Regions from separate parts of the Bacillus sp. SSR7 genome, predicted to be linked through region 1. Evidence: predicted binding sites of a transcription regulator. Region 1 holds the regulator's gene; the other holds the start of a gene.

The links. The regulator Rex, encoded in region 1, represses fermentation and respiration genes when NADH is low (regulators of the CRP and FNR family bind a similar motif). The targets are predictions, from matches to a motif close to TTGTGAAATATTTCACAA.
Region 2: the regulator Rex is predicted to act here: its motif matches at 2,689-2,706, upstream of adhE (bifunctional acetaldehyde-CoA/alcohol dehydrogenase).

What each region holds. Positions count from the first base shown of each region.
Region 1 is NZ_JBVVXV010000030.1:7,222-12,076, reverse strand. Features, by position in the region: gene AC0NJG_RS28025 (ABC-F family ATP-binding cassette domain-containing protein) at 1-1,746, opposite strand, end outside; gene AC0NJG_RS28020 (redox-sensing transcriptional repressor Rex) at 1,934-2,563, shown strand; gene AC0NJG_RS28015 (YdiK family protein) at 2,593-2,784, opposite strand; gene AC0NJG_RS28010 (CPBP family intramembrane glutamic endopeptidase) at 2,781-3,530, opposite strand; gene groES (co-chaperone GroES) at 3,932-4,216, shown strand; gene groL (chaperonin GroEL) at 4,255-4,855, shown strand, end outside.
Region 2 is NZ_JBVVXV010000002.1:140,238-145,092, reverse strand. Features, by position in the region: gene adhE (bifunctional acetaldehyde-CoA/alcohol dehydrogenase) at 1-2,493, opposite strand, end outside; gene AC0NJG_RS04700 (bifunctional cystathionine gamma-lyase/homocysteine desulfhydrase) at 2,753-3,886, opposite strand; gene AC0NJG_RS04695 (O-acetylserine dependent cystathionine beta-synthase) at 3,890-4,813, opposite strand.

The sequences.
Region 1 (4,855 bases):
AGTGCGTTGACGCTCCAACTTTTTGCGCTCTTTTTCTTCGAGATAATTTAATTTTTCTGGAGCTACGGTTTTTTGAACAGGTGCCTGATTTTCTTGCTGTTCTTGTTGTTCAAATTCAGCACGTTCAATCATCTCATTTTTCTTTTCAACGTAGTAATCATAGTCCCCTAAATATTCCTGTGCACCTTCTGTTGATAACTCAACAACGGTCGTCGTTACACGATTAATAAAGTAGCGGTCATGAGATACAAAGAGAAGAGTACCAGGATAATCAATCAAAGCATTCTCCAAAATCTCTTTACTATTTAAATCAAGATGGTTTGTAGGCTCATCGAGAATTAATAAATTCGATTTTTGCATCATAAGTTTTGCGAGAGCTAATCGAGCTTTTTGTCCACCACTAAGAGATGATACTGGTTTTAGTACATCATCTCCTGTGAATAAGAAGTTACCTAGTATCGTGCGAATTTCTTTTTCGGGTTGCAGTGGATATTCATCCCATAACTCATTTAAAACGCGCTTAGAAGATGTTAAATTGGCTTGTTCTTGATCATAGTAACCAACAGATACATTGGATCCGAAAGAAACATCACCATGTAATAGTGGTAGCTTATTCACAATTGATTTTAATAATGTGGATTTCCCAATTCCATTTGGACCAACTAAAGCAACGCTATCTCCGCGAGTTAAGCGCATTGTTACATGTTCAATAATTGGATCCTTATCATAGCCGATAGTTGCATCCTTTACTTGTAACACATCATTTCCACTTTGTTTTTCAATATCGAAGTGGAAGGAAGCTGACTTAGAGTCACCTAATGGTCTTGTTAATAGTTCCATACGATCTAATTGTTTACGACGGCTTTGCGCACGTTTTGTCGTAGATGCACGAGCTATATTTTTTTGAACGAAGTCCTCTAGCTTAGCGATTTCATCTTGTTGTTTTTCATAACGTTTCATTTCTTGCTCGTATAGTGCTGATTTTAAGTCTAAATATTTACTGTAGTTACCAACAAATCGTCTACTTTCTTTATTCGAAATTTCATATACTTGTGTAACAAGTTTATCTAAGAAATAACGGTCATGGGAAACGATTAGTATTGCGCCAGGATAACCTTGTAAATATTGTTCAAGCCATGTTAATGTTTCGATGTCTAAATGGTTTGTAGGCTCGTCCAAAATAAGTAGGTCTGGTTTCGTTAATAATAATTTACCGAGAGCTAATCGTGTTTTTTGTCCACCGCTTAATGTAGAAATCGTCGTCTGGTGCGTTTCAACTGGGAAGCCAAGACCACTTAAAATCGAACGGATATCTGCTTCGTACTGATAGCCACCTTGATCTTTATAATCTAATTGTAATTGGTCATAATCAGCTAATAATCTTTCATATGTAGCCTCGTTTGAAAAGTTTTCTTCTTTTCCCATCTCTTGCTCTAGCCTTCGAAGTTTTGTCTCCATTTGCTGCAAGTGTGTAAAGACGGTTAACATTTCATCCCAAATTGTTAAAGACGTTTCTAAACCGGTATTTTGAGCTAGATATCCAATTGAGACATCTTTCGGTTTTATAATTTCGCCACTATCATGAGATAGCTCACCCGCTATTATTTTTAATAATGTAGATTTTCCGGCTCCATTTCGTCCGACTAATGCGATACGATCTTTCGTTTGAACTTCTAATTTTATGTTTGCAAGAATCGTTTCTGCACCGTATAATTTCGAAAGCGCGTTTACTTGTAATAAAATCAATGTTTTCACCTCAAATAATTTCTTAACTTTGCCATGTTTATATTTCTCAATCATACTAAAAATAGTGTATAGTTTAAAATACAGAGAGAATACTTCTTCTTTCTATTATACAAGGAATTTAATAAGTGCTAAACTTCTGTATTTGATTAAAGCATATGAATAAAGATAGGAAGAGAGGAGAGGTTATATGGAGCAGCAGAAAATTCCACAAGCCACTGCTAAGAGATTGCCTCTATACTATCGATTTATCCAAAACTTATCTTTGTCTGGTAAGCAACGTGTTTCATCAGCCGAATTAAGTGAAGCGGTAAAGGTTGATTCCGCAACAATTCGAAGAGATTTCTCATACTTTGGAGCATTAGGGAAAAAAGGATATGGATATAACGTAAATTATTTATTATCATTTTTCCGTGAAACACTCGACCAAGATGATATAACACGTGTAGCGCTTATTGGAGTAGGTAATTTAGGGACCGCTTTCTTACATTATAATTTCACGAAAAACAATAATACAAAAATTGAAATGGCGTTTGATGTTAGTGAAGAGAAAGTTGGAACAGAAATCGGAGGCATTCCTGTATATCACTTAGATGAATTAGAAGAACGTTTATCAACTGATATACAAGTGGCAATATTAACAGTACCCGCTACAGTAGCACAATCTGTAGCCGATAGATTGGCAGAAACAAACGTGCATGGTATTTTGAATTTTACACCAGCACGCTTAAATGTGTCAGACAATATAAGAATTCATCATATTGATTTAGCAGTAGAGTTACAAACGTTAGTTTACTTTTTGAAGAATTATCCACAATAAAACGCAGAGGAAGCGACCTCTGCGTTTTATTATTGTTTTTTCTTTGTGAATTTAACTAAGATAAGGCGAAGTGCCAAATTAAAATCAATCGTTGCCATAACTGCAAATAGTATTGTCCACATATTCCAAATTGTATCTGTTACGTTCGTAATGGCGAAGCGTGTAAAGATACATCCTAGAAGGAAATACAATGCAGCCATGAACAATGGTGAGTTTCTCATACTAAAAATCCTCCGATAAAGCCTTGCATTTTTTCAGCTTCTTTAATCATTTCTTGAATTTGTTCGCTACTCACTAAAACTTGAGCAATTGCAACTAATGTATTCATTGCAACATGAGCTGCGATAGGGACAATAATACGCTTTGTTTTTACATATAAGAAAGCGAATACGAGCCCCATAGCAGTGTATACCAATAAGTGAGTGAAATCAAAATGAATTGCTGCGAATACGAGAGAACTAATGATAGCAGCAATAAAGAAGTTAAACTTCTTATAAAGTGTACCAAATAAAATTTTTCTAAATACGATTTCTTCCAAAATAGGTCCTATTATAGAGATGACGATAAGGAACCAAGGTGTCGTTCTTGCGATATCCATAAGTCTCGCTGTATTTTCAGATCCAGGTTTAATACCTAATACATACATTTCAATCATACCAGCAATACTTTGCGAGAAAAATGCTAAGAAGAACCCGATAAAAATCCAACCAATCGTAGCTGGAACAGTAGAACGCTTTGTATCTAAATGTCTGTCGCGAATATCTGTTCTAAGTAACCAAAGTACGATACATAATGCAATAAAGAAGCTAATGATTGCCCAATGACCAGTTATGAGTTGTAATTTCTCTTCTCTAGTAAATCCCCTGTTATCATAAAGTCCAGTTTTCAGGAGAAGTGGTAATCCAGCAATTGATGATAACTGCATTAAAATGTATGTAACGATAACCCACCAATATTGTTTTTTCAAATGGTTTAACCATCCTTTCTAACTCTAGTGTATGAGATAAGGTAGGATAACATGTAAAGATGCTACCTACGATATAAACTTTACTTACATTATGTTTTTTTTGTAAATCCTTAATTGAAATTATAATAGAAGACAGGAGAAAGTTGTGTGTGTAGCGAAAACAACTTAGGGTGTCCTTTCATATTGTAACATACGAGTAGTGGAAACAACGATTCATATAGTAAAGGTAGAAGAAGAGGAACTCTATATAGAAAAGTTTATAGCTTAATTTGCGAAAAAATTATGATTTTTTTACTTGCAAAAGAAATTGAGATTATTTATTATTATAAGTGTGTTAGCACTCGAGTGACTTGAGTGCTAATAAATAAAATTTACATAACAAAATGAGGAGGTTATTGTTCATGCTAAAGCCATTAGGTGATCGCGTTGTAATTGAGCTTGTTCAAGCGGAAGAAAAAACAGCAAGTGGTATTGTATTACCAGACACAGCAAAAGAAAAACCACAAGAGGGTAAAGTTATTGCAGTAGGTACTGGTCGAGTGCTTGAAAATGGTGAGCGTGTTGCTTTAGAGGTAGCAGCAGGTGATCTTATCATCTTCTCAAAATATGCAGGTACTGAAGTGAAATATGAAGGTACAGACTACTTGATTTTACGTGAAAGTGACATTTTAGCAGTTATCGGTTAATTATATAAATCTTAAAAAATCCAAGGGGGTCAATTATTATGGCAAAAGATATTAAATTTAGTGAAGAAGCACGTCGTTCGATGCTTCGCGGTGTCGACACTCTTGCAAACGCAGTAAAAGTAACGCTTGGACCAAAAGGTCGTAACGTTGTTCTTGAGAAAAAATTCGGTTCACCACTTATTACAAATGACGGTGTAACAATCGCAAAAGAAATTGAATTAGAAGATGCATTCGAAAACATGGGTGCGAAATTAGTAGCAGAAGTTGCTAGCAAAACAAATGATGTAGCTGGTGACGGAACAACAACTGCAACTGTATTAGCGCAAGCTATGATTCGTGAAGGTCTTAAAAACGTAACAGCTGGTGCGAACCCAATGGGTCTTCGTAAAGGTATCGAAAAAGCTGTAGTTGCTGCAGTAGAAGAATTAAAAACGATTTCTAAACCAATCGAAGGTAAATCTTCTATCGCACAAGTAGCTGCTATTTCTGCTGCTGATGAAGAAGTAGGTCAATTAATCGCTGAAGCAATGGAGCGCGTTGGTAACGACGGCGTTATTACTTTAGAAGAATCTAAAGGTTTCACAACAGAATTAGACGTAGTAGAAGGTATGCAATTTGATCGTGGATATGCATCTCCTT
Region 2 (4,855 bases), on a different contig from region 1:
AACAACCTCTTCAAATTGGTCTTTAGCAACTCCTTGTCCTGCAATACTCATATTTATATTTAAACTTTTTCCGAGCTCAATAATTGCTTTGACAAGTGATTCCACACCTTCTGCAGTCGAACTTGCTGGAAGCCCGAGCATTCTCGCAATATGTGCATAGCGTTCATCGGCTACAAAGTGCTCATATTTTGGGAACAATGCGTGTTTTCTTGGCTTAATAGCATTATACCGAACTACGTGCGGCATAAGAATTGCATTCGCACGCCCATGTGGAATATGAAATTCTGGTCCAATTTTATGTGCTAAGCTGTGATTAATACCTAGAAAAGCATTTGCAAATGCCATTCCTGCGATTGCAGAAGCATTGTGCATTTTTTCTCGTGCTTCTTCATCATTTCCATCTTTAAATGCTCTTGGTAAATATTTAAATACGAGATCAATGGCCTTTAATGCTAATCCATCTGTATAGTCATTTGCTAAAACAGACACATACGCCTCGATTGCATGCGTTAATACGTCCATGCCAGTGTCTGCTGTTACATGTGGTGGTACTGTCATTACAAATTGTGGATCAACAATTGCTACATCTGGCGTTAATTCATAATCCGCGAGTGGATACTTTATATTATTTTTCTTATCTGTAATAACCGCAAATGGCGTCACTTCTGATCCTGTTCCAGATGTTGTTGGAATGGCAACAAACTGCGCCTTACTTCCTAATTCCGGATATTTACATGTACGTTTTCTTATATCTAAAAACTTCTGTTTAATTCCATAGAATGTTGTTTCTGGGTGCTCATAGAAAAGCCACATCCCTTTTGCTGCATCCATCGCTGAACCACCACCAAGTGCGATAATTACATCCGGCTGAAAACTTCTCATCATTTCCGCCCCTTTAAACACAGTTTCATCTGATGGATCTGGCTCAACCTCAAAGAAAACTTCAACTTTCACATCATTTGCATGTTTACGTAAATAATGCGAGACCGTATCTACATATCCGTGCTCAACCATTCCTGGATCCGTTACAATAAATGCACGTGAAATGTTAGGCATATTTGCTAAATATGCTGTCGCATGTTTTTCAAAATAAATTTTTGGTGGTAATTTGAACCACTGCATATTCTTTTTTCTATTTGCCAACCTTTTTATATTTAATAAATGCGTCGCTGTTACGTTTTGAGAAACCGAGTTTTTCCCGTAGGAACCGCAACCAAGCGTAAGTGATGGAGTAAATCCATTATATATGTCACCGATTCCACCTTGTGATGAAGGGGCATTTACAATAAGGCGGCAAGCTTTCATACGTAATCCAAATTGCTTTTGCACTTCTTTATTTACAGAATGGATAACTGCTGAATGTCCTAAACCACCGAGGTTTAACATTTCTTCACAATATGTAAATCCTTCTTCTAATGAATTTGCTTTTACACAAGCTAATACTGGACTTAACTTCTCACGAGATAGTGGATATGCGGCTCCGATGCCTTGTATTTCAGCTACAAGCATTTTTGTATTTTTAGGTACAGTAATTCCAACTAATTCGGCAATATACTGTGCTGATTTCCCTACAATATCACTATTTACTGCACATGTATTTTCATTAATAACAAGCTTTTCTAATTTACTTCTCTCTTCCTCGGTTACAAAATAACAATCATTTTCAATCATTTCTGTTTTCACATCATCATAAATTTCCTTGTCTACAATAATTGCTTGTTCTGATGCACAAATCATACCATTATCAAATGTTTTAGATAAAATCAAATCATTAACCGCTCGTTTTATATGCGCTGATTTCTCTATATAACATGGTACATTACCAGGACCTACACCTAGCGCTGGTTTTCCAGTAGAATAAGCTGATTTCACCATACCAGCCCCTCCCGTTGCCAAAACAAGCGCCACACCTTCATGGTTCATTAATTGTTTCGTTGCTTCGACAGAAGGTTTTTCAATCCACTGAATACAATGTTTTGGTGCCCCCGCCTTCACCGCTGCATCGTATACTGTTTTCGCAGCTGCAATAGAACAGTTTTGTGCGGAAGGATGAAATGCGAAAATAATTGGATTTCTCGTTTTTATCGCGATTAATGCTTTAAACATTGTTGTCGACGTTGGATTCGTTACTGGCGTTACCCCAGCTACTACACCAACAGGTTCAGCAATTTCTATCATCTCTTCGTGAGGATCCTCGTGAATAATCCCTACTGTTTTATCTTTCTTTATGCTATGCCAAATATATTCAGTAGCAAAAATATTTTTAATGCATTTATCTTCGTATACACCACGACCTGTTTCTTCAACAGCCAACTTCGCAAGTGGCATATGTTGATCAACACCTGCTAATGCCATTTCATGAACAATGTTGTCAATTTGCTCTTGTGTAAAACTTTCTAATGCTTGTAAAGCCTTCCGACCGTTATTCACTAACGTATCTATCATCTCTTTTACTTCCTGCATTTCATTTACAACTTTCTCTTTGACTACCATGTAAATTCCTCCTATTCTGCTATCGTGGACTAAATAAGACCCTACAGGTCATAATTAGTCCCGATTAGTGCAAAAAAAATAGAATTGCTTTCCTACATGAACCTCATTGTTTGTGAAATATTTCACAAGATTGTTCGTGAGTAACACTTCATGAATTCAATATACATGAAATCATTTCATTTGTGTATGTCTATTTTGTGAAATATTTCACAAAATAATGTAGTAAAAATGCACTGCCTATACTAGCAGTGCATTTTTACTACGCTAACGCTTGTGCTAAATCTTCAATTAAATCTTCTCCGTCTTCAATACCGACAGAAATTCGAATTAATGTATCTGTAATTCCTAATTCTTTGCGACGATCTGCTGGGATTGATGCATGTGTCATTTGAGAGGGGATAGAAATTAAACTTTCTACTGCTCCTAAACTTTCAGCCAGTGTAAAGTATTGTAATTTCTCAAGTACTTTATTTAATGTTTCTTCGCTATCTACATCAAATGAGATAATAGCACCAAATCCATTTGCTTGTTCTGTTGCCAGTTCATGGTTTTGATGTGACTCAAGGCCTGGGTAATATACTTTATTTACTTTTGGGTGGTTATTTAAAAACTCAGCAATTGCACGTGAATTCGTTTCATGCTCTTCCATTCGAATTCCTAATGTTTTTAAACCACGAAGTAGTAAGAAACTATCTTGCGGGCCAAGAATGCCGCCTGTTGAGTTTTGTACAAAGTGAAGGTCTTCTGCTAATTGCTGGCTATTTACAACTACTAGACCTGCAACTACGTCACTATGACCTCCTAAATATTTCGTTGCACTATGAAGTACAATGTCTGCTCCTAAAGAAATTGGCGACTGCCAATATGGCGTCATGAATGTGTTATCAATAATTGTTAATAAATCTTTCTCTTTAGCAAGAGTAGATATTTTTTTAATATCAGTAATTTTTAGTAATGGATTCGTTGGTGTTTCTACATAAATCGCTTTTGTATTTGGACGAATCGCTTCTGCAACTTCCTCTAAGTTTGTTGTATCTACAAATGTATGCTCAATACCGAAGCGGTTTAATACTTTCGTAATCACGCGGTACGTTCCACCATACACATCATCTGTTAAAATAACGTGGTCACCTTTTGAGAATAGCATAATTGTAGCTGTAATGGCAGCCATTCCTGAACCAAATGCAAAACCAGCATGACCGTTTTCTAATACAGCGATCATTTCTTCTAAAGCTGCACGTGTTGGGTTGCCTGTACGTGAATATTCATATCCTTGATGCTTACCAACTGCCTCTTGTTTGTACGTACTCGTTTGATAAATCGGTACATTTACAGATCCAGTTGAAGGTTCTCCTATGCGAATACCATGAATTAACTTTGTCTTTGCTCTCATTTTTTATTCCCATCCTTTGTATATGTCTTTACTTAAATAGCGCTCACTACTATCAGGAAAAATCGTTACAATATTTGTACCTGGCGCCGCTTTCTCTGCTTCAAGTAAGCTTGCATGAAATGCTGCTCCTGAAGAGCTTCCAACGAGAAGACCTTCTTTTTGCGCTAATTCTTTCACTCGTAAAAATGCATTTCGATCAGAAATTGTATGAATTTCATCAAAATAAGATGTTTTCAAAAATGGCGGGATGAATTCAAGGCCAATCCCTTCTGTTTCATGTGAGCCAGCTTTACCACCATTTAAAATAGATCCTTCTGGTTCCACAATAACCGTTTTTATATCTACATTTTTTTCTTTCAAATAAGATGCAGTCCCCATGAATGTACCACCAGTTCCTGCTCCTGCAACAAATATGTTAATCTCTCCATTAAGTGCCGACCAAAGTTCAGGACCTAGTGTTTTGAAATAAGCACGAGGGTTTGCTTCATTCGCAAACTGACTTGGAGAGTATGAATTCGGTATGTCATTTACTAACTCTTTCGCTTTTGCTATTGCGCCTGTCATTCCTTGCTCAGTCGGTGTATGCACGACCGTTGCACCTAGTGCTTTCATTAATTCTTGTTTTTCAATACTAAATTTCTCTGGTACACAAACAATAACGCGCAAATCATGTTGTAACGCTGCAAGTGCCAGTCCAATACCAGTATTTCCAGCAGTCGGTTCAATAATTGTTCCGCCCTGGGTAACAAGCCCTTTTTCGAGCGCATCTTCGATTAATTCTCTTCCTAAACGATCCTTAACGCTTCCACCTGGGTTATAAAATTCAAGCTTCGCAAATAAACGGACCCCTTCTGGAAGTGAAAAACGAGTAATCTCTACAATTGGTGTATGACCAATTAGCTCATGAACTCCACGATATACATTCATCGTGTTCTCCCCCTTATTTGCCAATAAAGAAAAGGCAACTGT